3 regions of the Listeria farberi genome follow, and region 3 is predicted to be linked to each of the others. Evidence: riboswitches for the same ligand, from Rfam matches in the RefSeq annotation. Region 3 holds a riboswitch; each other region holds the start of a gene.

The links. A riboswitch is a leader RNA that binds a small molecule or an ion and turns the genes downstream of it on or off. The one in region 3 is predicted to bind S-adenosylmethionine.
Region 1: linked by a shared signal. The riboswitch ahead of HCB38_RS10505 (ABC transporter substrate-binding protein) and the one ahead of HCB38_RS12960 (methionine ABC transporter ATP-binding protein) in region 3 are both predicted to bind S-adenosylmethionine.
Region 2: linked by a shared signal. The riboswitch ahead of metE (5-methyltetrahydropteroyltriglutamate--homocysteine S-methyltransferase) and the one ahead of HCB38_RS12960 (methionine ABC transporter ATP-binding protein) in region 3 are both predicted to bind S-adenosylmethionine.

What each region holds. Positions count from the first base shown of each region.
Region 1 is NZ_JAARZL010000003.1:234,512-243,600, reverse strand. It holds gene HCB38_RS10515 (ABC transporter permease) at 25-918, opposite strand; gene HCB38_RS10510 (ABC transporter permease) at 929-1,879, opposite strand; gene HCB38_RS10505 (ABC transporter substrate-binding protein) at 1,981-3,555, opposite strand; SAM riboswitch class I at 3,642-3,744, opposite strand; gene HCB38_RS10500 (GNAT family N-acetyltransferase) at 3,883-4,161, opposite strand; gene HCB38_RS10495 ((4Fe-4S)-binding protein) at 4,173-4,406, opposite strand; gene HCB38_RS10490 (IMP dehydrogenase) at 4,574-6,082, shown strand; gene HCB38_RS10485 (EAL domain-containing protein) at 6,150-6,899, opposite strand; gene HCB38_RS10480 (bifunctional metallophosphatase/5'-nucleotidase) at 7,086-9,089, shown strand, end outside.
Region 2 is NZ_JAARZL010000001.1:1,472,092-1,482,864, reverse strand. It holds tRNA gene HCB38_RS07385 (tRNA-Gly) at 12-86, shown strand; tRNA gene HCB38_RS07380 (tRNA-Leu) at 101-186, shown strand; tRNA gene HCB38_RS07375 (tRNA-Arg) at 196-269, shown strand; tRNA gene HCB38_RS07370 (tRNA-Pro) at 280-353, shown strand; tRNA gene HCB38_RS07365 (tRNA-Ala) at 375-447, shown strand; tRNA gene HCB38_RS07360 (tRNA-Met) at 505-578, shown strand; tRNA gene HCB38_RS07355 (tRNA-Ile) at 590-663, shown strand; tRNA gene HCB38_RS07350 (tRNA-Ser) at 686-775, shown strand; tRNA gene HCB38_RS07345 (tRNA-Met) at 817-890, shown strand; tRNA gene HCB38_RS07340 (tRNA-Asp) at 897-972, shown strand; tRNA gene HCB38_RS07335 (tRNA-Phe) at 977-1,049, shown strand; tRNA gene HCB38_RS07330 (tRNA-His) at 1,077-1,149, shown strand; tRNA gene HCB38_RS07325 (tRNA-Gly) at 1,171-1,241, shown strand; tRNA gene HCB38_RS07320 (tRNA-Ile) at 1,266-1,339, shown strand; tRNA gene HCB38_RS07315 (tRNA-Asn) at 1,346-1,418, shown strand; tRNA gene HCB38_RS07310 (tRNA-Ser) at 1,451-1,541, shown strand; tRNA gene HCB38_RS07305 (tRNA-Glu) at 1,547-1,618, shown strand; partial or broken gene HCB38_RS07300 (MFS transporter) at 1,679-2,871, shown strand; SAM riboswitch class I at 2,931-3,037, shown strand; gene metE (5-methyltetrahydropteroyltriglutamate--homocysteine S-methyltransferase) at 3,144-5,441, shown strand; gene HCB38_RS07290 (aminotransferase class I/II-fold pyridoxal phosphate-dependent enzyme) at 5,462-6,586, shown strand; gene metC (cystathionine beta-lyase) at 6,579-7,751, shown strand; gene HCB38_RS07280 (bifunctional homocysteine S-methyltransferase/methylenetetrahydrofolate reductase) at 7,748-9,601, shown strand; gene HCB38_RS07275 (1,4-dihydroxy-2-naphthoate polyprenyltransferase) at 9,634-10,572, opposite strand; gene HCB38_RS07270 (isochorismate synthase) at 10,747-10,773, shown strand, end outside.
Region 3 is NZ_JAARZL010000005.1:161,658-172,430, forward strand. It holds gene cesR (response regulator CesR) at 1-500, shown strand, start outside; gene HCB38_RS12950 (sensor histidine kinase) at 490-1,632, shown strand; gene HCB38_RS12955 (hypothetical protein) at 1,711-1,899, shown strand; SAM riboswitch class I at 2,008-2,126, shown strand; gene HCB38_RS12960 (methionine ABC transporter ATP-binding protein) at 2,216-3,238, shown strand; gene HCB38_RS12965 (methionine ABC transporter permease) at 3,235-3,909, shown strand; gene HCB38_RS12970 (MetQ/NlpA family ABC transporter substrate-binding protein) at 3,974-4,804, shown strand; gene HCB38_RS12975 (Lmo2079 family surface lipoprotein) at 4,844-5,920, opposite strand; gene sufC (Fe-S cluster assembly ATPase SufC) at 6,261-7,046, shown strand; gene sufD (Fe-S cluster assembly protein SufD) at 7,065-8,366, shown strand; gene HCB38_RS12990 (cysteine desulfurase) at 8,367-9,593, shown strand; gene sufU (Fe-S cluster assembly sulfur transfer protein SufU) at 9,590-10,033, shown strand; gene sufB (Fe-S cluster assembly protein SufB) at 10,056-10,773, shown strand, end outside.

The sequences.
Region 1 (9,089 bases), on a different contig from region 3:
GAAAAAATCAAAGTGTTTTTACATTTAATATCTACGTGACAACCCTTTTCTCAGCACATCGCCAAGGACGTTGAAGGAAAGAATGGTCATCAAAATTAATAATCCAGGGAAAAGCGCCAAGTAAGTTGCTTCGCCGACGTAGCCTTGCGCATTGTTCAGCATGCTGCCCCACGAAGCGTTAGGTTGTTGAACGCCGAGGCCAAGGAAACTTAGTGCCGACTCGGTTAAAATCGCTGTAGCGACGTTTAATGAAGCTGCAACGACGATGGATGGCATCGCGTTTGGAATAATATGCTTGAACATAATGTGGAAAAATCCGCCACCCGAAGACTTGGAGTACAAAATAAATTCACGTTCTTTTAGTGTCAGGGTTTCTGCTCGGACTATCCGCGCCACTTCCATCCAAGAAAGCAATCCGATAATGATGATAATGTTTGAAATTCCTGGTTTTAAGTACGCATTTAAAATCATTAGTAGGAAAAATGACGGAATTGACATGAAAATATCTAGAAAACGCATCACCATATTGTCAATGAAGCCACCAAAGTAGCCACTAACGGTCCCCGCGAGTGTTCCAACGACAACGGCAATCATCATCGCAAACACGCCAACAAGTAGCGAGACCCGGCCGCCGTACAAGACGCGCGTCAAGTAATCCCGACCATGGTCATCCGTCCCAAACCAATGCGACGAATTTGGCGGCATCAGTTTGTCCTGAACGGAAAGAGCATTAGGGTCATAAGGCGAAAGGAACGCGAAAATACAAGCCACCGTAATAAGTATCAGCACACTCGTCGCAAAAACAGCGCGGCGGTCAGCCAGCATAAAACGCCAAAAACTCCGCTCTCGTGTTGCGTGAACAACTTCTGCATCCCGCTCGAAATCCTGCATTGTTTTTTTCGAAAAATCTAATCGCATCATGAATTCCTCACCCCATTTCCCTAATCCGCGGATCGACAATCATATAAGCTAAATCGGCCAACAAGTTTCCGATAATTAATAACAGCGCTGAAAATAGCGTAATCGCCATAATAACCGGATAATCTAGTTGGAAAATCGCATTAATTCCAAGCGAGCCCATTCCCGGCCATGAAAAAATACTTTCGGTAATAAAAGCGCCTGTAATGACTTGCGGAAGTGACATCCCAAGTAGTGTTATAACTGGTAGCAAGGAATTTTTCAAGACATGATGCCCCATAATTTGCACTTTGGATAGACCTTTCGCATAACCAAATAAAACATATTCTTCTTTTAATTGGTTAATCGTATTCGAACGGACGTAGCGATAATATGCCGCGCACCCTTGGAAAGTCAGCGTTATAACTGGCAAAATCGCATGTTCCGCCATATCCCAAAAAGAGTCAACCCCAATCGTTCGCATCCCTAGACTTGGCAGCCACCCTAATTGAATCGAAAATACATCTATTAAAATCATCCCAAACCAAAAAATCGGAATCGAAATCCCAATATATGAAATCCCGTTTAACAGTTTATCAATCCACGTATTTTCATAATTCGCCGCAACTAAACCAAGTGGAATCGATAATAATAGCGTCAGAACAAGCGAAGTTCCCACCAAACCAAGTGTCGCCGGAATTCTCTCTAAAATTTGTTGCAAAACTGGTTGGCTGTTCACAATCGAATAACCAAGATTCCCTTGCAACAAGTTTCCAAGCCAAATAAAATATTGTACATAAATCGGTTGATCCAGCCCTAAGCTCTGTCTAATCCGCTCTACATCGTCAGGATTCATATCAGGCGTAACAAAAGAGTTCACGGGATCCCCGGGCGCTAATTTTATAAGTGCAAACGAAATAATCGAGATAATAAATAGCATCGGAATAATTTGCAATACGCGTTTTATGATTGTTTTTAGCATAATTTATCTCCTATCTAAAACACTAAAAATGACAAGTAAAAACCTGAACCTGCCAAAAACAAGCATGGCAGGCCAGATTTTTTACGAATGATTTTTAATTATTATTCCGTTAAATATAGTTTAGAAAGATCACGGAACATTGTTACTGGTTGTGGTGTTGCAGCTTTTTGGCCACCGTAACGGCTATCAAGAGCTAGCACTGCATTATCATAAGAAATTGGATAAATTACAGCATCATCAGCAATGGTGTTTTGGATTTTTTCATAGATTTCTTGACGTTCTTTATCGTCCGCAGTTACAGCACCTTTTTCCCAAAGTGCATCCAGATCTTTGTTGTGATAGTTAGCGTAGTTGTATGGCTCATCGCTTTTAAATAGAGATTTATATGCATCAGGATCGTTCCCCATGATATAGCCATTTAGTGCGATAGAGTAGTCTGCGTTTTTGCGGTCAAGTGTGATGTTGCTTAGTGCATTTGGATCTGTTGGTTTCAAGTCAAGTGTCACGCCGATTTCTTTGTATTGTTGTTGCAGGTAAAGCGCGATACTTTCTTGTGATTTACTGTTGTTTAAATAGTAAACAGTTAGTTTTTGACTTGTATCAAAACCACTTTCTTTTACTAATTTTTTCGCTTTGGCAATGTCTTGGTCGTATGTTTCTACTTTATCCGTGAAGTATTTCGTATTTTCTGTTAGGAACGAGGAAGCTGGTTTTGCGTATTCATCTGAACCGTATGCTGCATCAATGATTTCTTCACGGTCAAGCGCATAAGAAAGGGCTTGGCGAAGTTCTTTTGATTTAAGCGCTGGTTGGTTTTCGTTGAATGTCGCATAGCTTAAGCGATTTTCCGGGTAAGTGATAATGTTTACCGCGCTCGCTTTTTCTACTTTTTTTCTATCGGAAGGTTGAATGGATTTTAAGTTAATTTCGCCATTTTGCAAGGCTAAATTAGCTGCGTTTTGATCTTTTGTGATACGGAAAGTAACTTTATCCAATTTTGGTTTACCGTCAAAGTAGTCGTTGAATCGTTCTAGGGAAACATATTCGCCCGTTTTGTATTCAACAAATTTGTACGGACCTGAGCCGATTGGATTTTTGTTTTTATCACTTTTCTCGATGTTTTCTACCCCTTCAAAAATGTGTTTTGGAATTGGGAAGAACGTTTTAATTGTATTTTCAAAGGCTGGAGCAACAGTTGGTAAAGTGAATTTCACCGTTGTGTCGTCTACTGCTTCTACTTTTACAGGTTTATCATCAAAAACAAAGTTGCCGCGGTTCGGGCTGTTTTGTTTTGTGTCTAAAATAGAATTTACAGTAAATACTACATCGTCTGCAGTTAAAGGCTTACCGTCATGCCAAGTTAAACCATCTTTTAGTTTCACAGTGTAAGTTAAGTTGTCATCTGAAATATCTAAGCTTTTTGCAAGTGCCGGTTTCCCGTCAACTTCCCAAAATAGCGGTGCGTATACAGCTTGTTGAATCGTTAATGTTACTCGGTCAGAAGCATAGTTAGGATTGATAACTTCTGGATCTCCTGTAACGCCGATAATTAGAGAGCCGCCGTCTTTCGCTTTGCCTGAACCGTTTGCTTTGTCTGAACTAGCGCCAGAACCACCGCAAGCCGTTAACACCAAGGCAAAAACCGAGATAACCGCTACTAATAAAAATTTCTTCATCTAACAAAAACTCCCCTCTTTAAGCGCTAAAAAATAACGCTTCTTCTGTTTTTTGGTCAGAATCGAAGCGCCTCATTAAAAGCTACTACTTATCTGCCAGAATATTACTTCTGATCGGAATTAGCATAGAACTTGCGCTCCGCTGCCGGGTTTCACTGGGCCGATTCCCTCCACCACTCTTGATAAGAAAACGTAATACTATTATTCCTATAAGTTTACTGTGAATTAAAGATACACTGAAAAGAACCAGATGTCAAGAAGAGAAAACTGGATTTTTAAAAATTAATTCATAAAAATAGACTAGGAATAAAACCTAGTCTACTCTTCTTATTTTGAAGCTTGTACTACTTGATATTCTGGCTTCTTGGAAAACTCAGCTTTAGCAAACGGGCAAAGCGGAATAATTTTCTTTCCTTCTATTTTCGCTTTTTCGACAGCATGTTTCACAAGTTCTTGCGCTATCCCTTGGCCACGTGCAGCATCATCTACACCTGTGTGGTCAATAATAAACATATCTTCCCCAGTTGGAACAAAAGTCACTTCGCCAACTTCTACTCCTTCATCATTTACCGCATAAATTCTATTTTCACCATTTTTATATTGCATTTGATATCCTCCTATTTCTCTATATATTGAAGCGCTCCACTAGGGCAAGTATGAATCACACGCTTTGCCTCTTCTTTTGATACATTATCTGGCACAATCCAAGGCTTTCTATCTAAATTAAAAAGTTCTGCATTACCCTTTACACAATTACCTGAATGCGCGCAAACATTTGTATTAAAATAAATATCTATGTCCGCCCCGCGATACTTACGATAGCCTTGTTCTAATAATGTTTCTTCATCCATCTGATTACCTCCTTCGCGAAAGTTTACCTATCATTATTATATTCCACTCATCTATTAAAAGAAAACGTTATGAAAAAGCACTTCCAATCATTGACTTTCTAACCAGATATTGAAATAATAAAGATATTTTATAAATTCATTTAAAAATAGAAGAAGGAGTGGAAATAATGGCATTTTATTTTGAAGAACCGTCCCGCACATTTAGTGAATTTTTACTTGTTCCAGGCTACTCATCCGCTGAATGTGTTCCAACTAATGTTAGCTTAAAAACACCAATCGTAAAGTTTAAAAAGGGTGAAGAATCTGCAATCACAATGAACATTCCGCTTGTTTCCGCAATTATGCAAGCTGTTTCTGACGATAATATGGGTATTGCTCTTGCTACAGAAGGTGGCGTATCATTCATCTTCGGCTCCCAGTCCATCGAAAGTGAAGCAGCCATGGTTTCCCGCGTGAAAAATCATAAGGCTGGATTCGTTATTAGTGATTCTAATATTAGCCCAGATAAAACCCTCCAAGATATTCTTGATTTAAAAGAAAAAACTGGTCATTCCACAGTTGCAGTTACAGAAGATGGCACAGCGCACGGTAAATTACTAGGTATCGTGACAAGTCGCGACTACCGCGTAACGCGCATGAGTCCTGATGAAAAAGTAGCAGATTTCATGACGCCTTTTGAAAAACTAGTTACTGCTAAAAAATCGACCACTTTAAAAGAAGCTAACAACATTATTTGGGACAACAAATTAAATGCCCTGCCACTTGTAGACGATAACGAACACTTGGTTCACATGGTGTTTCGTAAAGACTATGACTCTAATAAAGAAAATAAATTAGAACTGCTTGATTCCTCGAAACGTTACGTTGTTGGGGCTGGTATTAATACGCGCGACTACGAAGAACGCGTTCCCGCATTAGTAGAAGCAGGAGCAGATATTCTGTGTATTGATTCCTCTGAAGGTTACTCCGAGTGGCAAAAACGCACACTTGACTACGTTCGCGGTAAATACGGGGATACGGTTAAAATTGGTGCAGGAAATGTCGTTGATCGTGATGGTTTCCGTTATCTTGCTGATGCTGGCGCAGATTTTGTCAAAGTTGGTGTGGGTGGTGGTTCAATCTGTATTACGCGCGAACAAAAAGGCATTGGTCGCGGACAGGCAACTGCGCTAATTGATGTTGCTAAAGCCCGCGATGAATATTTTGAAGAAACAGGTGTTTACATCCCGATTTGTTCTGATGGCGGAATTGTTTATGACTACCATATGACGCTAGCACTCGCAATGGGAGCTGACTTCATCATGCTTGGTCGTTACTTCTCCCGTTTTGACGAAAGCCCTACTAATAAAGTGAATTTAAACGGCACATATATGAAAGAATATTGGGGCGAAGGGGCTAACCGCGCGCGTAACTGGCAACGTTATGACCTTGGCGGCGACAAGAAATTATCTTTTGAAGAAGGCGTAGATTCTTATGTTCCTTACGCTGGATCATTGAAAGACAATGTCGCAATCAGCCTTAGTAAAGTCCGTTCTACCATGTGTAATTGCGGTGCGCTTAATATCCCAGAATTACAGCAAAAAGCAAAAATCACCCTTGTATCTTCTACTTCTATCGTAGAAGGCGGCGCACATGACGTTGTTGTAAAAGATGCTTCAAACAATTTAATCAAATAAAATTGGTTGGTGTGAATTTGGTAAATTACCATTCTCACACCAACCAATTTTTTATTTATATACTCTTCTACACAAAAGAATATTTTTCTTTAATATCTTCCATCGGTAATGGTCGACTAAAATAATAACCTTGAAAATAGTCTACTTTCATTTCCTTTAATTTTTCCACTTGTTCCATATCTTCCACACCTTCTGTAACCACTTTTCCGCCTAAATCATGGCACAAATTGACGATCGCGCGAATAATAATTTGCTGTTTTCGATCTGTTTTTAAAAGCGCGATAAATGACATATCTGTTTTCACAATATCAATCGGCAAGCTGCGCAAATACGCAAGCGAACTATAACCTTTTCCAAAATCATCCATACTCACTTTGACACCAAGGTTTTTTATTTTTCGTAAGTTTTTATCCGCGATAGCAAGTTCCGTTATTTCACCCCGTTCGATAATCTCTATTTCTAGGCATTCCGGATACTTTAAATTTTCTTTCACATAATCATGTAAAAAAGTCATATACGTACTGCTCGCTACATAATGCGCCGGAATATTAATCGAAATTGAAAAGCGTCCACCTAACTGGTTAATTTGTTTTATCGCTGTTTCAGCGACAAAATCTTGCATTTCCCGCGTTGCATTTAAAAGGACAATATCATCAAAGAAATCAATTGGAGCTAGAATAGTCGTCGCAGTTTTTAGTCGAATCAAACCTTCAAAACCGATAATTTTATTTGTTTTCGCGTCTACTTTTGGTTGATAATACAGCAAGTAACTATTTCTCCTAATCGCATCCCATATTTCCGTACTCGAGATATCCATCTTAACCCTCCTTTTTCTCTAGTTTACCCTTTTTTCCGTCGAAATGAAAATATAGCCAAATATTATCACTACATTTACACAAAATCCATATTTCCTATTGCTAGGGTGATTCCTCTTTGCTACAATTATAGCTAGACACCCATGAGTTAGCGCTTACAAATTGCCACTGGCGAAAAAAGGGAGAGTGTGAAAGTGAACAAATTTTTCAAGAAAACTACACATGTTTTACTCGTAGCAGGGCTCACAATCGGACTTACAGCACCATTCACCGGGACAACAGCACAAGCAGCAGCAGATACAGTTCCTATCCAGATTTTGGGAATAAACGATTTCCACGGAGCGCTTGAAACAGCCTCTAAAGATGCATCGGGCTCACCAATTGGCGGAGCAGATTACTTAGCTACCAATTTGGATAATGCCACTAACTCATTTTTACAGGCAAATCCTGGAGCAACAACTGACAATGCTATCCGTGTTCAAGCAGGCGACATGGTCGGCGCAAGTCCAGCAGTATCAGGTTTACTTCAAGACGAGCCAACGATGAAAGTTCTCCAAAAAATGAATTTCGAAGTCGGCACATTAGGTAACCATGAGTTTGATGAAGGATTACCTGAATACAAACGAATTTTGGACGGAGTTTCTACAAACAAATTCGGACCAATCGTAGAAGCTTATCCACGCGTTAAAAGTGACATGAAAATCGTCGCAGCTAACGTGGTCAACAAAGGAACAAACACAGTCGCAGAAGGCTTTTTACCATATTATGTAAAAGAAATTGATGGTGTCAAAGTTGGCTTCATCGGTATCGTTACAACAGAAATTCCTAATTTAGTTCTTGCAAATCATATTAAAGACTACGATTTCCTTGATGAAGCAGAAACAATCGTTAAATACTCTGCTGAACTAAGAAATCAAGGCGTTAACGCAATCGTTGTTTTATCCCACGTTCCAGCACTTTCCACCGGAAACCCAAACACTGGAACAAAACAAGATGTAGCCGGGGAAGCTGCTAATATGATTACCAAAGCAAATGAATTAGACCCAAATAACTCGGTCGATTTAGTCCTTGCAGGGCACAATCACCAATACACAAACGGATTAGTTGGAAAAACTCGTATTGTTCAAAGTTACAACAATGGTAAAGCTTTTTCAGATGTAACTGGCGAACTTGATAAAACAACCGGCGATTTCGTTACACCACCTGACGCTAAAATTACATACAACACGAGAAGCGTCACACCAAATGCCGATATTACCACTGTAACCGAAGATGCGAAAAGCCGCATTGAAGGTGTTATCAACGAAACTATCGGACTAGCAAATAAAGACGTTATTTCTCGTGATACAAATCCAGATAACAAAGCAATTGATGATAAAGAATCCGAGCTCGGTAACATGATTACGGATGCACAACGTTACATGGCAAATAAAGCCGGCGCCGATGTCGATTTTGCTATGACTAACAATGGCGGAATCCGTTCTGATCTTACTACTCGTCTTGCAAATGGCCAAAACGAAATCACATGGGGTGCGGCTCAAGCTGTTCAACCATTTGGTAACATTTTGCAAGTAGTGGAAATGACTGGCGCTGATATTTTGGAAGCTCTAAACCAACAATATTTAAGCAACCAAACTTATTTCCTACAAATTTCTGGATTAAAATATACTTTCACTGATACAGATGATTTAGATCACGCGTATAAAGTGGCAAGTGTTACAACAGAAGATGGAACTCCTTTAAAAGCTGACCAAAAATACAAAGTCGTAATCAATGACTTCCTATTTGGCGGTGGCGATGGATTCTCAGCCTTTAAAAAAGCAAACCTAGTAACTGCAATCGACCCAGACACTGAAACATTCATCAACTACATCAAAGACCAAAAAGCTGCTGGAAAAGTCATTACAGCTCAAAAAGAAGGTCGTAAAGTCTACAAATCCCAAGCTGAAATCGACAAAGAAACCGAAGACGCAGCTATCAAAGCAATCAAAGATGCAACAAAAATCAATAAATTAGCTGAAAAAGATAAAAATCTAACTGGAACTACTTTGCCTGGCGCAACTGTCTCCGTTCAAAAAGCAACTGCTAATGCAAAAATGGCACTCGCTGCCGGACCTAACGCAACAGCTGACGCAAACGGTAAGTTTTCCGTAGATGTTACTTCTTTAAACCTCAAAAAGGGTGACCAAGTA
Region 2 (10,773 bases), on a different contig from region 3:
TTATACAATATGCGGAAGTAGTTCAGTGGTAGAACATCACCTTGCCAAGGTGGGGGTCGCGGGTTCGAACCCCGTCTTCCGCTCCATATTTTATAGCAACGCCGGGGTGGCGGAACTGGCAGACGCACAGGACTTAAAATCCTGCGGATAGTGATATCCGTACCGGTTCGATTCCGGTCCTCGGCACTTATATTTGCGCCCATAGCTCAACTGGATAGAGTACTTGACTACGAATCAAGCGGTTAGAGGTTCGACTCCTCTTGGGCGCACTTTATTAAACGGGAAGTAGCTCAGCTTGGTAGAGCACTTGGTTTGGGACCAAGGGGTCGCAGGTTCGAATCCTGTCTTCCCGATTGTTTCATCTTTTATTATATGGGGCCTTAGCTCAGCTGGGAGAGCGCCTGCTTTGCACGCAGGAGGTCAGCGGTTCGATCCCGCTAGGCTCCACTTGCTTCACATTTAATCACATAATTAGAAAGAAAATGGTAGCCTTATTATCATCATGGCGGCGTAGCTCAGCTGGCTAGAGCGTTCGGTTCATACCCGAGAGGTCGTGGGTTCGATTCCCTCCGCCGCTATTTTCAATCTTGGACCTTTAGCTCAGTTGGTTAGAGCAGACGGCTCATAACCGTCCGGTCGCAGGTTCGAGTCCTGCAAGGTCCACTTGTCACTTTATTATTATCATGGAGGAATACCCAAGTCTGGCTGAAGGGATCGGTCTTGAAAACCGACAGGCGGGTAATACCGCGCGGGGGTTCGAATCCCTCTTCCTCCGTTTTTCACTTGTGATATGTGGACTAAATTAAATATTATTGTCGCGGGGTGGAGCAGTCTGGTAGCTCGTCGGGCTCATAACCCGAAGGTCGTAGGTTCAAATCCTGCCCCCGCAATAGAGTGGTTCCGTGGTGTAGGGGTTAACATGCCTGCCTGTCACGCAGGAGATCGCGGGTTCAAATCCCGTCGGGACCGCCATTATGGCTTGGTAGCTCAGTTGGTAGAGCACTTGATTGAAGCTCAAGGTGTCGGCAGTTCGATTCTGTCCCAAGCCATTCTTTTTTAAACATTTTTGCCTTATGGCGGATATGGCGAAGTGGTTAACGCACCTGATTGTGGTTCAGGCATTCGTGGGTTCGATTCCCATTATCCGCCCTTTGTTTTAAATTTTATTATGCGGGTGTAGTTTAGTGGTAAAACTACAGCCTTCCAAGCTGTTGTCGTGGGTTCGATTCCCATCACCCGCTTTTTACCATGAAAATAGTTTTCTAGGGCCTATAGCTCAGCTGGTTAGAGCGCACGCCTGATAAGCGTGAGGTCGATGGTTCGAGTCCATTTAGGCCCATTTTATTCCACAGTAGCTCAGTTGGTAGAGCAATCGGCTGTTAACCGATCGGTCGCAGGTTCGAGTCCTGCCTGTGGAGTTATTCTTTCAAAATAGAATATTTATATATCTGGGGAAGTACTCAAGTGGCTGAAGAGGCGCCCCTGCTAAGGGTGTAGGTCGCTCGCGCGGCGCGAGGGTTCAAATCCCTCCTTCTCCGCCAGATATGGCCCGTTGGTCAAGCGGTTAAGACACCGCCCTTTCACGGCGGTAACACGGGTTCGATTCCCGTACGGGTCATCTGAAAAACAATGTCGAACATCGACATTGTTTTTTTTAGTAAGTTTTTGGAGGTGTGCTATGGGGGCAAAAGGGAAGTTTTGGATTTTAACGATGGTTGTAGCCATATCTGGATTGTCTCAGGGAGTTTTACTGCCACTTATTGCAATAATTTTGGAAGAAAAGGGAGTAAGTGCAGGAATAAATGGATTTCATGCCACAGGAATTTACTTAGGAGTTTTATTGATTTCTCCATTTATTGAAGCACCATTACATAAATATGGTTATAAACCTATAATATTAGTTGGTGGAGCGCTTGTTGCAATTGCAATATTTGCTTTTCCTATCTGGTTTAATTTATATTTTTGGTTTATATTGCGATTACTTATTGGGATAGGGGATCATATGTTGCACTTTTCTTCACAGACATGGATTGGTGCAATGAGTGATCCTAGTAAGCGTGGTCGGAATATGGCTATTTATGGTTTGTTTTTCTCTGTAGGGTTTGCAATTGGGCCACAGTTAGTCAATTTGGCGAAAATAAGTGCTAACTTGCCTTTCTTTTTATCAGGTATTTTAGTTTTAATTGCTTGGAGCCTTGTTTGGTTTGTTCGAAATGATTTTGTTGGAGAAAAAGCTGTTATTCGAAAAATTTCTTTTTGGGGAAGTTTAAAACGTTTTTCGGGTGTATTTAAGATGGCTTGGATGGCAATGATTCCACCATTTTTATATGGAATTCTTGAGACGGGTCTTAATGCGACGTTTCCAGTTGTAGGATTACGTGATGGACTTGATACAACAATGATTGCGTTAATTATTTCTTCTTTTTCAGTTGGGACAATTATTTTTCAAGTACCGATTGGAATTATTAGTGATAAATTTGGTCGGAATAAAATGTTACCTTTTTTAATTGGAGCAGGGGCTATTGTTTTTGTATTGATAGCTTTTGTTAAGACACCTATTTTCTTTGTGATATTCTTCTTTGTTTTAGGGATACTACTAGGCTCGCTTTATTCTTTGGGATTATCTTATATGACTGATTTGACACCTCTCGAACTACTTCCGGCTGGAAATATTTTGGTTGGAATGTTCTTTAGTCTAGGGAGTATTATTGGGCCGAGTGCTACGGGAATGATGATTGGTGTTTTTGGAAATCAAATATTTTATTTTGTGATTGCTGGAATCCTGTTGTTAGGCTGTTTATTGTTAACTTTTGGAAGACAAAAAGAAGCACTTTGAAAAAAATTAAAAATTTAATGATTGACAGTTTTTAGTTGCAAGTGGTATGATGATTTCAATCCAATTTAGGTGATTGAAAAAACTAAATAAATTACTCTTATTATGAGTGGTAGAGGGACTGGCCCGTTGAAACCCAGCAACCTTTCAATTCGTTGAAAAGGTGCTAAATCCTGCGAAGTGTGATGCTTCGAGAGATAAGAGAGACTTAAAAAGTTTCACTGTATTTGTGTATCGAAACTTCCAAACCTCTCTAATTCTCTAGGGAGGTTTTTTATTGGCAAAAAATGGAGAGGATAAGGTGATAGGTATGGTAAAGGCGATTAGTTCAAACTTGGGGTATCCGAGACTTGGGGAGAAACGTGAATGGAAACGTGCGTTAGAAAAGTTTTGGAATGGTACGATTTCTGAAGAAGAATTATTGGCGGAAACGAAGGCTTTAAGATTACATGCGCTGAAAAAACAACAAGATAAAGGAATTGATCTGATTCCAGTTGGTGATTTTAGTTTTTATGATCAGGTGCTTGATACGAGTGTGACATTTGGAATTATTCCGAAACGTTTTCAGCATAATGGTGGGAAAGTTTCCCTAAATACATATTTTGATATTGCACGTGGTAAGAGTGATGCGGTTGCCTCTGAAATGACGAAATGGTTTAACACGAACTATCATTATATTGTTCCAGAACTTGCTGATGCGGATCCGAAAGTATTAGATAATCGGGCGCTTTACTATTACGAAGAAGCCAAGAGAGAACTTGGTATTGAAGGGAAACCAGTGCTAGTTGGGCCGATTACTTATTTAAAACTAGGAAAAGGTAGCGATGCGGAAAGTTTTGAAGGATTATTAGATAAATTTATTCCGGCGTATGTAGAAATTTTGAAAGGTATCGAAGCTGCTGGTGCTACATGGGTGCAAATTGATGAGCCTTATCTTGCAACTAGCTTTGATAAATCAGAAATTGCTTTCTTCGAAAAAGTCTATCAAGCATTTCAAGTAGCGGTTCCGAATTTGAAAATTGAGTTACAAACTTATTTTGAAAGTTTGGATTATTATGAAGAGGTTGTTAATTTGCCAGTAGCAGCTGTAGGAATTGATTTTGTTCATGATCATGGGGATTCGCTAAAAGCACTTAGAGATTACGGATTTCCGGAAGATAAGTATTTAGCGGCTGGTGTAATTGATGGTCGAAATGTTTGGCGCAGCGACTTGGATGCGAAACTAGCGCTGCTTACGGAGATTGCGAGTTATGTGGAAGATGGGAGACTGATTGTTCAGCCATCTAACTCATTATTGCATGTTCCGGTAACGAAGCTAAATGAGCCAGATTTGGATGAAGTAATTCTTGGTGGTTTATCATTTGCTGATCAGAAATTAGATGAAATTGCTGTTTTAACCAAAGCTTTGACGAATGGCGCGGAAAGTGTGGCGACTGAACTAGAAGAAGCTCGTGCAGCAGTGAAGGCGCTCAATGAATCGAGTCATCGAAATAATTTAGAAGTACAAGAAGCAATAGCTAATTTAGCAAATGTACGAGTGGACCGGGAGTTGCCATTTGCGGAACGAATTAAATTACAGCATGCATGGTTGAAATTACCGCTATTCCCAACGACAACGATTGGAAGTTTTCCACAATCATCTGAAGTTCGGAAGACGCGTGCAGACTGGTTAAAAGGTAGTATCACGGATGCGGAATATAATGCTTTTATTGAAAAAGAAACGGCGCGCTGGATCAAAATTCAAGAGGATTTAGATATTGACGTATTGGTCCACGGCGAATTTGAGCGGACAGATATGGTGGAATATTTCGGTCAAAAACTGGCTGGTTTCCAAGCGACTAAATTTGGTTGGGTACAATCATATGGGTCAAGAGCAGTTCGTCCACCACTAATCTATGGGGATGTTGCTTTTACAGAAGAAATTACGGTAAAAGAAAGCGTCTATGCCCAGTCATTAACAAAACGTCCGGTGAAAGGGATGTTAACAGCACCAGTCACTATTATTAATTGGAGTTTTGTTCGTGATGATGTCCCTGAAAGTGTTGTTGCGAATCAAGTTGGGCTGGCGCTTCGTAAAGAGGTTGAAGCATTAGAACGCAATGGTATTAAAGTGATTCAAGTCGATGAGCCTGCTTTACGTGAAGGGTTACCACTTAAACAAGCACGATGGGAAAAATATTTGGATGATGCAGTTTATTCGTTTAAATTAACAACTGCTTCGGTTCAAAATGATACGCAAATTCATACACATATGTGTTACTCGGATTTTGACGATATCATTGATACGATTAGTGCTCTAGATGCTGATGTAATCTCAATTGAAACTTCAAGAAGCCATGGGGAGATAATTTCGACATTTGAAGAAGTGACTTATGATAAAGAAATTGGCCTTGGGGTTTATGATATTCATAGTCCACGTGTACCGACTGTGACAGAAATTCAAGATAATATTCGTCGGGCGTTACGTGCAATTGATGCAAAACAATTTTGGATTAACCCAGATTGTGGCTTAAAAACGCGGAAAGAGCCTGAAACGATTGCGGCGCTGCAAGATATGATTAAAGCGACTAAAGAAGTTCGTGCGGAATATCAAGTATTAGAGAAATAAAGGAATGGAGGAGAGGTAATATGGCAAAGCTGAAACAAGAGACGATAGCAGCGCAAATTGGAAATAGAAAATGTGAAAGAACGGGTGCTGTCAATATGCCAGTCTACTTCTCTACAGCTTACCAGCATGCCGATCTTGGAGTATCAACGGGGTATGATTATACTAGAACTGGGAATCCAACGCGAGACGCTTTACAGGAAGCGCTCGCAGCACTCGAAAATGGGACACATGCTTTTGCAACGAGTTCAGGAATGAGTGCAATTCAACTGGTTTTCCAGCTTTTTAAAACCGGCGAACATATTATTAGTTCGCAGGATTTGTATGGTGGGACTTTTAGATATTTTGAACAGTTTGGTGCCCAGTATAATATTGGATTTTCGTATTGGGACGGTCTAGACATTGCGGATTTGGAAAAATTAATTCGTCCTGAAACGAAGGCGATATTTATTGAAACACCAACAAATCCATTGATGCAAGAAACAGATATTACGGCTGTGTCTAAATGGGCGCATGCACATGATTTGCTTGTAATCGTGGATAATACATTTTATACACCAGTTTTACAGCAGCCATTATCTTTGGGAGCGGATATCGTGATTCATAGTGCGACAAAGTATCTTGGAGGACACAATGATGTGCTGGCTGGCGCGGTAATTGTGAAAGAAGAACAACTTGGGGAATTCTTTTTTGATCAATTAAATGCGACAGGGACTGTGCTATCACCATTTGATAGTTGGTTATTGATTCGTGGGCTTAAGACACTTGTTTTACGTGTAAGGCAGCATCAAGCAAATGCACAGAAAATCGCAGTCTTTCTGGAAGCACATGAGTTAGTAGAGGAAGTTCGCTATCCTGGGCGTGGTGGAATGATTAGTTTCTTTATTCGAGATGCGGCGCTTGTATCGCCACTTTTGAAAGAGCTGGATCTGTTTACTTTTGCGGAAAGCTTAGGCGGGGTGGAGAGTTTGATTACTTATCCAACGACGCAAACACATGCGGATATTCCAGAAGAGTTGCGGAATTCTTACGGACTCACTGACAAATTGTTACGTATTTCGGTTGGTATTGAGGCGAGCGAAGATTTGATTGCGGATTTATCCAAAGCGCTCGATACTGTTCTAGAAGGGGTGAGCGCTCGTGGTTAAAGAATATGCGCAAGACACAGCTGTGATTAAAGCGAGCCTCGGGATTGATAAAGAGACTGGTGCACTTAATACGCCAATTCATTTATCTTCTACTTTCCATCAACATGACTTTGATAACTATCATGCGTATGATTATGCGAGAAGTGGAAACCCAACAAGAGAAAAAGTGGAACAGGCGATTGCGGAACTGGAAGGTGGTACGGATGGTTTTGCTTTTGCTAGCGGTATGGCAGCTGTATCTGCGGCACTTTTTACACTTTCTAAAGGAGATCATTTTATTATTGCGAAGGATGTGTATGGTGGGACATTTCGTTTAGTTGAGCAGGTTTTGCCGCGGTTTGGGATAACGCATACGTTTGTTGATACGACGAATATTGACGAGGTCGCCAAGGCATTTCAGAAAAATACAAAATTGGTTTACTTAGAAACACCTTCTAACCCGTTGCTCCACGTAACGGACATTCGGACGGTTTCTAAGCTTGCGAAAGCGAATGGGTGCTACACGTTTGTTGATAATACTTTTTTAACACCATTACTTCAAAAACCGTTAGATTTGGGTGCAGATTTAGTTATTCATAGCGCGACGAAGTTTCTTGGTGGACATAGTGATGTTTTAGCAGGACTAATTGTCACTAATAATCCTAGTTTGGCTGAAGCGGTCTACTTTTTGCAGAATTCGACTGGTGGAGTACTTGGTGTGCAAGATTCATGGCTCTTGCTCCGTGGTCTTAAAACACTCTCAGTACGGATGAAAGCGGGGACGGAGACAGCAGAAAAAATTGCTTTGTTTTTAAATGCGGAGCCAGATGTAGTTGCAGTGCATTATCCAGGGCTGCCTTCTCATGCGGGCTATGAGATTCAAGTGGAGCAAGCAACAAGTGGTGGTGCTGTTTTATCGTTTGACCTTGGTAGTGAAGAAGCGGTGCGTGAACTAGTAACACATTTGGAATTGCCGGTATTTTCTGTGAGTTTAGGTGCGGTGGAGAGCATTTTATCGTATCCGGCTAAAATGTCTCATGCGGCTGTTCCGGAAGAGGAGCGTTTGGCACAAGGGATTACGCCAGGACTATTACGTTTCTCGGCTGGATTAGAAGATGCTGATGATTTGATTGCTGATTTAAAACAAGCACTTTCATTCATTAAGAAGGGAAGTGTTGCGAAGTGAATTTAAGAAAAGATTTAAGTGAAAAGGTATTAATTGCTGATGGTGCGATGGGCACTTTGCTTTATTCTTATGGAGTGGATCGTTCATTTGAGGAGCTGAATTTATCTCATCCGGAAGATATTGTGGCGATTCATAAAGCATATATTGGAGCAGGAGCAGATATTATCCAAACAAATACCTACGGCGCGAATTATATTAAATTAGCGCGATATGGGTTAGAAGATGAAGTGAAGCGTATTAATCAAGCGGCCATTCGATTAGCAAAAGAAGCAGCAAGAGGGACTGGAACGTATATTTTTGGTACGATTGGCGGAATAAATGGGGCGGTAGATGCAAGACTTCCAGCGGCTCCACTGGAAGAAATCAAGCGAAGTTTTAGGGAACAGCTATACTGTTTTTTATTAGATGGTGTGGACGCGATTTTGCTAGAAACCTATTATGATTTAGATGAACTTAAAACAGTGTTAAAAATTCTTCGTGAGACTACTGATTTGCCAGTAGTTGCCAATGTTTCTATGCATGAGCCGGGAATTCTTCAAAACGGGAAAAAATTACCGGATGCGCTAGAGGAACTTATTGCGCTTGGAGCAGATGTGGTTGGCACTAATTGTCGACTTGGTCCGTATCACATGGCACGTGCGCTTGAAACTGTACCGCTGTATAATAATGCTTATTTGGCTGTTTATCCAAATGCTAGTTTACCTGAAATGCAAGAAGGAAAAGTAATTTATCAATCGGATACGGATTATTTTGAACATTATGGGGAGATTTTTCGGCGAGAAGGGGCACGTATTATTGGCGGTTGTTGTGGAACGACGCCAGACCATATCCGCGCTTTAAGAAAAGGGCTTGAAACCACGAAACCTATCTTGGAAAAAGAAGTTCGGCCGATTTTGGAGCTAGTTCCAGAAGAAGTGGAAGACGTGGAATCGGGCGAGCGCTTGCTTGATAAAGTGAAGGAACGTTTAACAATTTTAGTTGAACTAGATCCACCACGGACTTTTGATACAACGAAATTTTTTGAAGGAGCCCAAGCACTTGACGCGGCGGGAGTTGATGCAATTACAATTTCGGATAATTCGCTTGCCACACCACGGATTAGCAATATGGCCCTTGCTTCGATTTTGAAGCATGAGTATGGTATTAAACCACTCATTCATCTAACAACGAGGGATCATAATTTGGTAGGGATGCATTCGCACGTGATGGGATTCCATAAATTGGGACTGCATGATGTGCTTGCAATTACAGGTGATCCAACCAAAGTAGGGGATTTCCCTGGAGCTTCATCGGTGTTTGATTTAAGGTCAGTGGAATTAGTTCAGCTGATTAAAAAATTCAATGATGGAATTTCTTATACGGGGAAGTCGCTGAAAGAAAAAGCGCGATTTCATGTTGGTGCGGCGTTTAACCCAAATGTACTTAATTTAGAAAAAGCGGTTCGTTTAATTGAGCGCAAAGTGGAATACGGTGCCGATTATATTATTACACAACCAATTTACGATGTTAATAAAGCTGTTTTACTAAAAGATGCATTGCGAAAAGCAAATATTGATGTGCCGCTTTTCATTGGTGTTATGCCATTATTATCTAGTCGAAATGCGGAATTTCTGCATAATGAAGTTCCTGGAATTCGTTTGACGGATGAGGTGCGTGAAAGAATGAGAGAAGCGGAGGAGCACGGTCATGCCAATGAAGAAGGTATGGCGATTGCTCGTGAATTAGTGGATGCTATTTGTGAGCATTTTCAAGGGATTTATATCATTACGCCATTTTTACGATACGATTTGTCAATAGAACTGGCGAAATATATTCAAAATAAACAACAAGTCCAGATAGTTTCTAAATAAAAAACTGGTTGTCATGAAGACAACCAGTTTTTTTACATGAATAGGTTTCTAGATAATAGGCTTAAAAGATAAGCAATCGCTAGTGTGATTCCAAAGATAGTTAATGCTTTAGAAGTGGATTTCATGGCTGGAACCATCGTAATCGGCGAAGTTTTACCGATGAAACGACGAACAGCTCGAATAGCTTCTGGCAAACTAAGTAAAATTAGAAGTGTCCACCACGGAGCATTTTGTGTGAAAATAAGGGCGATTTCAAATACATAACTGAACAGAAAAGCAGCTGCGAAAAGAACGGTTGCCCATTTACGACCTAATAAGATAGCTAAGGTTAAACGACCATTTTTTTTATCAGGCACTAAATCACGAATACTATTAGCAAGTAGCAAGTTACCAACGAGTACCATCACAGGAATCGATACATATACGATAAACGAACTAATAAATTCTGCTTGAATATAGAAGGAAATGAAAGTAATAATTCCTCCCATAAAGAATCCTGCCATAATTTCTCCAAACGGCGTATAAGCAATAGGATAAGGTCCTCCTGTATAAAGAAAACCAACAAGCATACAAATGGCGCCAAGTAGACCCACATACCAATTAAGTTCCATGGATAAATAAACCCCACCGAGAATGGATAATATGTATAAGAAAATGGCCAGGAATAAAATAAACCCGGGGCGCATACCATTACGAACGATGGCGCCACCATTTCCAACCGAGTGCTCATCATCTTGCCCTTTTTTGTAATCAAAATATTCATTGAATAAATTGGCGGATGTTTGTATAAAGAAACAAGCAATTAGCATAACGATAAAACGTGTAAAATGAAAACTGGTGTAGCTCATTGCGACCGAGGTTCCAAGAAATACAGGAACAAAAGAGGCTACAAGTGTATGGGGGCGAAGTAATGTCCACCATTTTTGAAATCCAGTTTGTTTTGTAAGTGCAGATTTTGAGGCATTAGCCATGTTTTTCTCTCCTTTTTCACTTCCATATGTTTCAGATGTCTACCCTTCATTTTAGGGAAATATTGCAAGAACGTCAATAATTAATGACGAAATGATAGAAAAAACGCAAACCAAGCAGTTTGGCTCTATTTTTGGTATAATAGAAGATGTGAATGTAAAAGGAGAGATAAGCATATGAATACTAAATTGCCTCTTGATTTA
Region 3 (10,773 bases):
GTTTAATGAGAAACAATGGTATTTTGACACCGATTTTAATGCTCAGTGCAAAGGCAGAAGATAATGATAAAATTATGGGACTATTAACTGGAGCGGATGATTATATGGTTAAACCATTTAATCCGCTAGAGCTCTCAGTTCGGGTTAAAGCGATTTTAAGACGAATGCAACAAATGAGTCAAGCAGAGCCAATAAGTCAAGATAAAGTCATTATTGGGCCAATTGTAATTGACCGTGGTCTTCATGTAGTAACAGTTGATGGAAAAGAACTTCATTTAACAACTTCAGAATTTGATATTTTATTTTTACTCGCGAATGAACCAGGTCGTGTTTTTAGTTCGGAATATATTTTTGAGAAAATTTGGCAGGAGAAAGCGCTTGGAGCAAGTAAAACAGTCATGGTTCATATTAGCAATTTGCGAGATAAGTTAAGAGATGCTATGGGCGGAGAAAATGTTATTAAGACAATTTGGGGAGTAGGGTACAAAATTGAAATCTAGACTAGAAATGCTGTTTACGAAAATTAGTCATGTGATGAATGTTTGGCAGGCGACTTTTTTTGCAATCGTGTCTTGGATTTTTGCTTTGATTACTGTACAAACTATTTATTTATGGAGTATTTCTATTCGTGATGATTCTTTATTTTTGCGTGAATTGACGCAATCTATGGTCCAATTATTTGGACCGAATAAATATACTCGGATAATGCAGTCATTTTGGATGTTATCGCTGAAATTTTTAATTATCTTTTTGATTGCTTGTTTATTCTTTGCGTTCTTTTATCGCTTGATGCGTCAACGAATATTAAAAAAACAACTACAAACGATTAATTTTGCTTTAAATGACGGAAAGCCCGTTGATACAGAGAGTTTTGTTCCGGAAATTCAAGAACTTGAGCGAAACATTGAAAATATGCGTGAACGACAAAATAAATTAATGAAGCAGGAAGAACAGGCGCAGCAAGCTAGAAATGACTTAATTACAAATGTCTCACATGATTTACGGACTCCTTTAACGTCGATTTTAGGATATTTAAGTTATATTCATGAGGACCGTTATCGTGATGAGATAGAGCTGCGGTATTATACGGAACTTGTATACGGAAAAGCTCGTCATTTGCATAAACTGATTGATGATTTATTTTCTTATACCAGACTTGATAATGTAGAATACCAACTTAAAAAAGATGAGCTAGATATTATTGAACTACTAAGCCAATTAGTTGCTGAATATGATGGTCGTGCAGCTGAACGTAATATGAAGATTGTAGAACATTTTGATGCAAAAAAATTAATTATAAGCGGCGATGGTAACCAAATTATGCGTTTGTTTGAGAATTTATTTTCCAATGCGCTTAGATACGGAGAAGGAAATAAACAAATTGATGTAAGCGCGAAAAAAGAAGATAATATGGCTGTTGTGCGGGTCACTAATTATGGTGAAGAGATTCCAACCGTTGATTTGCCTTATCTATTTGAACGTTTTTACAAAGTAGATAAAAACCGGACAACCACGGGGACGGGGCTAGGGCTTGCAATCGCTAAGTCTATCGTTGAAAAACACGGTGGAATTGTTACCGCAGAGAGCAAACATCGCCAAACAAGTTTTATCGTCAAATTGCCTCTCATTTAATCTTTAAAAATTCTTAAATGTTTCTTTCCTTGTGATTTATGTTCTTTCAGTAGAATATAAATCACGGAGGAGAGAAAAATGAAAAAACATATTGTTTTAATTGTTGTTGCTTGTATCACGGTCATTGCGGTATTTATGTACATAATTCAAGTCAATAGTAGCGAACTTAAATACCAAAATAGAGCTCAAATTAAAATAGCCTCTCAGTTAGCTAGCCACGGATATCTGGGAGAAAATAGTATTAATAATAAATTAAATTACAAATAAATTCGTATAAATAAAAAAGTTATTGACAAAGTGTACCGGAAAAGGTAATATGAAAAAACAAGAAACGTCACTATAGTCACAAATGAAGTGATATAATAATATGTAGAAATCTTATCCAGAGTGGTGGAGGGAAATGCCCTATGAAGCCCAGCAACCTAAACAATAATTCATTATGTGTTTAAGGTGCTAAGTCATGCAGAACAACTAATTGTTCTGAAAGATGAGAAGGAAGTTAGCCCATTTGAAAAAATGCTGCCTTTCTGCTCATTAGCAGGAAGGCTTTTTTGTATATCAGAATGTAGAAAAGGTGATAGAGATGATTACATTACAGAACGTCGTAAAAGAATATACGTCCAGAAATAACAAAGTTCTCGCAGTCGACCATGTCGATTTAGAAATTGAACAAGGTGAGATTTTTGGAGTAGTTGGTTATTCAGGTGCTGGTAAAAGTACGCTAATCCGAATGTTCAATGGATTAGAACTACCAACGGAAGGATCTGTTGAAGTAGATAATCTACTAATTAGCCAAATTCGCGGTGGGAAATTAAGAAAAGCGCGCCAACAAATCGGTATGATTTTCCAACATTTTAATTTATTATGGTCAAGAACCGTTGCAGAAAATATTGCATTTCCGTTAGAAATTGCTGGAGTACGTGGTGAAAAAAGACGTTTCCGAGTCAATGAACTAATCCGGCTTGTTGGTTTAGAAGGAAAAGAAAACGCCTATCCCGCTGAACTAAGCGGCGGACAAAAGCAACGCGTCGGTATCGCAAGAGCGCTCGCCAATAATCCTAAAGTATTGCTTTGTGATGAAGCTACATCCGCACTAGATCCACAAACAACCGATGAAGTTTTAGAATTACTATTAGATATAAATAAACGTCTCAACCTAACTATCATCGTTATCACCCACGAAATGCATGTTATCCGGAAAATTTGTAATCGCGTGGCAGTCATGGAAAACGGGAAAGTTGCTGAACTCGGTGACGTACTAGATGTTTTCCGTCATCCTAAAGAAAAAGTAACGCAGCGCTTCGTTCGCCAAGTAACTGATTCAGACGAAACAGAAGAACTAATCCATCTATTACTCGATAATTACGCAGAAGGTAAAATCGTTAAACTACTCTTCATGAGTGAAAATGCAACTCAGCCTGTGATCTCTCAAGTAGCAAAAGAAAATGATGTAATGCTAAATGTTCTTCACGGGAACTTAACTCAAACGCAAAACGGTGCGTACGGAACATTATATGTCCAAGTTTTAGGCACGGAAGAAGCGATAGATGCTAGTCTAACACAGCTCCGTCAACTTAAAGTAGAAACGGAAGTGTTAGAACGATGACGAAATTACAAGAATTATTCCCAAATGTTGATTTTCAAATGATGTGGGTGGCCACACAAGAAACGCTATATATGACACTTACTTCATTATTTGCAGTTTTTTTACTAGGAATCGTGCTAGGGTTATTACTATTTTTAACCAATAATAAAAAACATGCCGGATCGCGCATTTTATACTGGATAACAGCAATCCTCGTTAATGTATTCCGTTCCATTCCTTTTATTATTTTAATCGTGTTACTTTTACCGATGACAAAATCGTTAGTCGGAACTGTAATTGGACCAAAAGCAGCACTTCCAGCTTTAATTATCTCAGCAGCTCCGTTTTATGGTCGAATGGTAGAAATTGCTTTTCGTGAAGTGGACAAAGGTGTTATTGAAGCCGCTAAATCAATGGGCGCGAACATGTTTACCATTATTGGTAAAGTGCTCATCCCAGAAGCCCTACCAGCGATTATTTCTGGTATTACAGTGACAGCCATTTCTCTCGTTGGATTCACAGCGATGGCCGGTGTTATTGGTGCAGGAGGGCTTGGAAATACAGCTTATCTTGAAGGATTCCAACGTGGGCAACCTGATGTAACGGTCCTTGCGACAATTATTATCTTAATTATTGTCTTTATTTTCCAGTTTATCGGCGATTTCCTAACAAAACGAACCGATAAACGCTAACCAAAGTATATGAAGCAATTTATATAAAAAAACGCGGAATCCCCGCAAAAAAGGAGAGAATTTCATGAAAAAGGTTCTTGGTTTAATTTTCACATTAAGTTTAGTTTTAGTACTTACAGCTTGCGGTGGCTCCTCAGATAAAGCATCATCTGATAAAGACGATAACAAATTGGTAGTGGGTGCTTCTAATACACCTCATGCGCAAATTTTAGAACAAGCAAAACCGATTTTGAAAGATAAAGGGATTGACTTGAAAATTGTTAAATATACAGACTACGTTATGCCTAACAAAGCCCTAGAAGAAGGCGATTTAGATGCTAACTACTTCCAACATAAACCATATCTTGAATTAGAAGAAAAAGAAAAAGGTTACAAATTTGCTGATGTTGGCGCAATTCACATCGAACCAATGGGCATTTATTCTAAAAAAGTAAAAGATATTAAAGATTTAAAAGACGGCGCGCAAGTCTTACTTTCTAATTCAAAATCTGACTGGCCGCGTGTGATTGGTATTTTTGTAGATAATGGACTTTTAACGCTTAAAGACGGTGTGAAAGCACAAGATGCAACCTTTGACGACATTAAAGACAATCCGAAAAACTTGAAATTCAAATATGATTTTGACCCTGCTTACTTAATGACTGCATATAATAATGAAGAAGGCGATGTTGTCGCTATTAACTCAAACTTTGTTGTAGACCAAGGTTTAAATCCTTCTAAAGATGCTATTGCAATCGAAAGCAAAGATTCTCCGTATGCTAATATCGTTGTAACTACGGACAAGAAAAAAGATGACAAAAACATTAAAGAACTAGTTAAAGTTTTACATTCAAAAGAAATTCAAGATTACATTACGAAAGAATGGGACGGAGCAGTTGTTCCAGTCGATAAGTAAACAAAAAATCCTTTTACCGATTTGGTATAAGGATTTTTTTTAATTAGCACTACTTAAATATAGTTTCAGTCCATCAGAAATGGCTTTATCAAGTTCTTTTTTAGAAACAATGTCTTTACCTTCTGGCATTGGAGGAACTTTTTCGTAATCAAGCATATCCACAGTTGTCGTTAAGCTGATTAAATCTTTTGTTTTGCTATCTTCAAAGTTCGTAGTAATAATAGCTTTACTAAAACCTTTTTTGTTATCTGGTGTAAGCGTTAGTTTGAAATCTAACGTTTGATTTTTATCAGAAGTAAGGTTTTTTAGTGAAGAACGAACACTGTCTTGACCGGCGTTCCATTTTTTTTGAGCTTCTTTTTGTGTACTGCCATCAATTTCTGAAAGAAGTGTTACGATATTTCCGTCATCATTAAGTGCTGTAAAGACGTTATTTACTAAATCCTTGATTTCATCTTTAGATAGCTTTAGGACGATATCTCCATTATCTTTAGCGGTGAAATGTTTGTCATCTAAGTTATTCAAATAACTATAAATTGCGATACCACTTGCTTCTTCAATTTTTTTCAATTCTTCTGCTTGACGATCAACGGTTTCTGAATCAATTGTTTGATTGGAGAAGTTTTGAAATGTCTCAAAAACGTTGAGATACTTAGATTCTAAGTCTTTATTTTGTGCAAGTACTTTGTTAAAAATCTGAGCGGCTGAATCGGATAGTAAGTTTGAAATACTATCGGATGCGTCATAAATATCAGAAACTGGAATATAGGCTTTTCCGTCCTCACTATTTTGGAGTGCATGTAAGGTTAAATCAAGTGGATTTTTTCCTTTCCAGTGAAGCGAATAAGCACTATAAGAAGAGGAAGAATCACTATCTACAGAAATTTTATATTGAATGTTAGATTTTTTAAGTTGATTTAAGTCAGTATCAGAGCCAAGTTTTTTAATGTAGTTATCAGATAAGTTATTTACTTGGAAGGTGACGTTCGTTGTAAATTGTTTATTTTCAGTTGCTTTCTTTAAAGTAGAGGTGAAGTCGGACTTAGGGGAGCTACACCCAGATAATGTGGCTAAAAGCAATACAAAGATGGTCAGAGCCATTATTGCTTTCTTCATATTTTAAATTCTCCTTCAATAAATAATCATTTATTACAAATAAGTTATTATGTTGCAAATTTGTTACGTTACAACAATACCATATCTAAATAAGATATACAATCCTTTTTTGTAGTAAAAAAGGACCTTTCTTCTATTGATATAAAGCGTTCTTTCTTTTATGTAATAGATTCTCAAATAAAATGGGAATAGTGATAATACTTGAAAACTGGCAAAAAACAGCTATTAATAGTAGAATGAAGGGGAGAATGCGAAGAGTGCTGGTTTTTATAGTTGTAATCAGATTAGAATTATACTAAACTAGGATTATGCAAATTTTACACTAGGGAGGACTTTTTTTATGGCAACTTTAAAGATTCAAGATTTACATGTTGAAATAGAAGGAAAAGAAATTTTGAAGGGCGTTAACCTTGAAATTTCAACTGGCGAAATCCATGCAATCATGGGACCAAATGGAACAGGTAAGTCTACGTTATCCTCAGCTATTATGGGGCACCCGAAATATGAAGTAACCCAAGGAACAATCACGCTTGATGGAGAAGATGTACTCGAAATGGAAGTAGACGAACGCGCTCGTGCTGGTCTTTTCTTAGCGATGCAATACCCAAGCGAAATTAGTGGTGTTACAAATGCTGAATTCATTCGTGCAGCCATCAACAGCCGACGCGAAGAAGGCGATGAAATCCCAGTAATGCAATTTATCCGCAAACTAGATGCAAAAATGGATATTTTAGATATGGACGAAGAAATGGCGGAACGTTATTTAAATGAAGGATTTTCAGGTGGAGAGAAAAAACGTAATGAAATTCTGCAATTATTAATGATTGAGCCAAAATTAGCGATTTTAGATGAAATTGACTCCGGTCTTGATATCGACGCGCTTAAAGTTGTCTCTAAAGGTGTAAATGAAATGCGCGGCGAAGGTTTTGGCTGCTTAATCATTACCCACTACCAACGTTTACTTAACTACATTACACCAGATTTTGTGCACGTAATGATGCAAGGTAAAGTAGTGAAAGAAGGCGGACCTGAACTTGCGAAACGTTTAGAAGCGGAAGGTTATGACTGGATTAAACAAGAACTTGGTATTGAACTTGAAGAAGAAGAAGCAGTAGACCAACAATAAGGAAGTGAGGCTAAAATCATGGCAGAAAATATGACAATTAAAGTTGATTTTATCCACGCTTTTTCAAGTAATGCGAATGAACCGGATTGGTTTTTAGAAATCCGTCGCAATGCTTTTAAAGCCTACGGGGAACTTGACTTGCCTTTTGTGGATAAAACAAAAATTACTCGCTGGAATTTCACAAAGTTTGAGACGTTTATACCTTTTAAAGAAGGCGTGACGAATGAAACTTTACCTGAAAAAGTAGCGAATTTAGTTGATTTAGATAATAAAGAAGCCAATTTTTACGTTCAAATGGATGAAAGACCTGCGAGACTTCAGTTGCAACAAGAACTAGTTGATCAAGGTGTTATTTTTACAGATATTATTTCCGCTGTGAAAAACCATCCTGAACTTGTGAAGAAATATTTCATGAAAGATGCAGTTCAAGTGAATGAGCACAAATTGACTGCTTTTCATGCGGCACTAGTGAACGGTGGGATTTTCCTTTACGTTCCTAAAAATGTTGAAGTGAAAGCGCCAATTCAAGCTGTTTTTGTACAAGAAAAAGCAGAATCTCCACTTGTTAACCATGTGTTGCTTGTGGCGGATGATAATAGTGCAGTCACTTATGTGGAAAACTATGTAACAGTAGATAACGCACCTAAAGGGATTGTTAGTATTGTTGAAGAAGTAATCGCTGAGAAAAATGCGCGTATTACTTTTGGCGGTGTAGACAATCTTGCAAGTGATGTTACGACATATGTGAACCGTCGTGGACACATTGGAACAGATAGCCAAATTGAATGGGCGCTTGGCCTGATGAATGATGGCGATACAATTAATGAGAACGTAACAAACCTAATGGGTGATGGATCTTCTGCTGATGTAAAAACAGTGACAGTTGGTCGCGGTAAGCAAACGCAAAACGTAACAACTCGCGTGACACATTACGGAAAAGCTTCTAACGGTACGATTTTATCTCATGGTGTTATGAAAGAAAGAGCAACAACTATTTTTAACGGAATTGGCCACATTAAACATGGCGCTTCTAAGTCTGATGCACAACAAGAGTCACGTGTATTAATGCTTAGTCCTGAAGCACGCGGTGATGCAAACCCAATTTTATTAATTGATGAAAATGACGTAGTTGCAGGTCATGCGGCTTCTGTTGGACGCGTTGATCCACTACAATTATTCTATTTGATGAGCCGCGGGATTTCTCAAAAAGAAGCAGAAAGATTAGTTATTCATGGCTTCTTAGATCCTGTTGTTCGTCAGTTACCAATCGAAAGTGTAAAAACGATGCTTCGTGAAGTAATCGAAGGGAAAGTGCGCTAAATGATTGATATCCAAAAAATTCGGGCGGATTTTCCAATTTTAGCTCAAGAAATAAATGAAAAACCGCTAGCTTATTTAGATAATGCTGCCACTTCACAAAAGCCAAAACAAGTTATTGCGGCTTTAACTCATTACTATGAATTTGATAATGCGAACGTTCACCGCGGTGTGCATACTCTTGCGGCAAGAGCGACGGATGCATATGAATCAGCTCGTTCTAAAGTAGCCAAGTTCATTCATGCTCGCGAAGTAGCAGAAATTATTTTTACAAGAGGTACTACTTCAGCGATTAATTTAGTTGTAGATAGTTATGGTGAGGCAAATATTGAAGCTGGCGATGAGATAGTTATTTCTTATCTAGAGCACCATTCTAATTTGATTCCGTGGCAACAACTAGCTAAACGCAAAGGCGCGGTTTTGAAATATATTGAGTTAGAAGAAGATGGAACGATTTCTGTGGAACAAGCCAAAAAAACGATTGGTGAAAAAACGAAAATCGTTGCATTAGCGCATGTTTCTAATGTACTCGGGACTATCACGCCAATTAAAGAAATCGCAGCAATTGCTCATCAATTTGGAGCAGTCATTCTCGTTGACGGTGCGCAAGCTGTGCCTCATATGGAAGTCGACGTAGTAGATTTAGATGCTGACTTTTATGCTTTTTCAGGGCACAAAATGATGGCTCCTACTGGCATTGGCGCCTTGTACGGAAAACGTGAATTGCTTGATGCGATGGAACCTACCGAATTTGGCGGAGAAATGATTGATTTTGTGGAATTATACGATTCGACGTGGAAAGAACTGCCGTGGAAATTTGAAGCTGGAACACCGATTATTGGTGGAGCGATTGCGCTAGGTGCGGCGATTGATTACTTGGCGGAAGTCGGACTCGAAAATATTCACGCACATGAACAAGAATTAGTCGGCTACGCGATAGAAGAAATGGATAAAATCGAAGGCATTACCATTTACGGACCAAAAGATGCGAGTAAACGATGTGGTTTAGTGACTTTCAATTTAGATGGCGCACACCCACACGATATTGCGACTATTTTGGACGAAGATGGAATTGCAATTCGAGCTGGCCATCACTGTGCACAACCATTGATGAAGTGGCTGGATGTTTCTTCTACAGCTCGCGCAAGCTTTTATATTTATAATACAAAAGAAGAAATTGATGCGCTTATAGATGGCCTCAAGTTAACAAAGGAGTATTTTGGATTATGACAAGCCGGAAATTAGATCAGCTTTATAGACAAGTCATTATGGATCACTATAAAAATCCGCGCAATAATGGAGAGCTCCCAGATAGCGATGTAACAATCGACCTTAACAACCCAACATGCGGTGATCAAATTCATCTTCATTTAAAAATGGACGGTGATAAAATCGTTGCGGCAAAATTCACTGGTAGCGGCTGTTCGATTTCGATGGCCTCTGCTTCGATGATGACGCAAAGCATTATTGGGAAAACCGAGAAAGAAGCATTAAAAATGTCCCGTGAATTTTCAGAAATGGTGCAAGGTCACGACCATGAAACAATTGATGAATACGGCGACGTTGAAGCACTTGCTGGAGTTGCGAAATTCCCAGCGAGAATCAAATGCGCGACTCTTTCTTGGAAAGCAATGGAGAGAGCGATTTTTGAAAAAGAAGGAACAAAATAAGTAGCGAAAAGGAGGATACGACATGACTGAAATTCCAGAAATTGGCGAATACCAATATGGATTCCATGACAAAGATACCTCTGTGTTCCGTACAGAACGCGGATTAACAGAAAAAGTAGTAAGAGAAATTTCGAATATTAAAGAAGAACCAGAATGGATGCTTGAATTCCGTTTGAAGTCTTTGGAGCAATTTTATAAAATGCCAATGCCGACTTGGGGTGGCGACCTGTCAGAACTGAAGTTTGAAGACATCACTTACTACGTGAAACCGTCTGAACAAACCGTACGTTCTTGGGATGAAGTTCCTGAAGAAATTAAACGTACTTTTGATAAATTAGGTATTCCTGAAGCCGAACAAAAATATTTGGCTGGGGCATCTGCGCAGTACGAATCCGAAGTAGTTTATCACAATATGAAGCAAGACCTAGAAGATTTAGGGATTGTCTTCAAAGATACAGATTCCGCGTTAAAAGAAAACGAAGATATTTTCAAAGAATACTTCGCAAAAGTAATTCCACCAAGCGACAACAAATTCGCCGCACTAAACTCGGCTGTTTGGTCAGGTGGCTCATTCATCTACGTACCACCAGGTATCAAAGTAGATACGCCACTTCAAGCCTATTTCCGCATTAACTCGGAAAACATGGGGCAATTTGAACGGACGCTAATTATCGTCGACGAAAATGCCAGTGTAAACTACGTGGAAGGCTGTACTGCTCCCGTTTATACAACGAATTCCC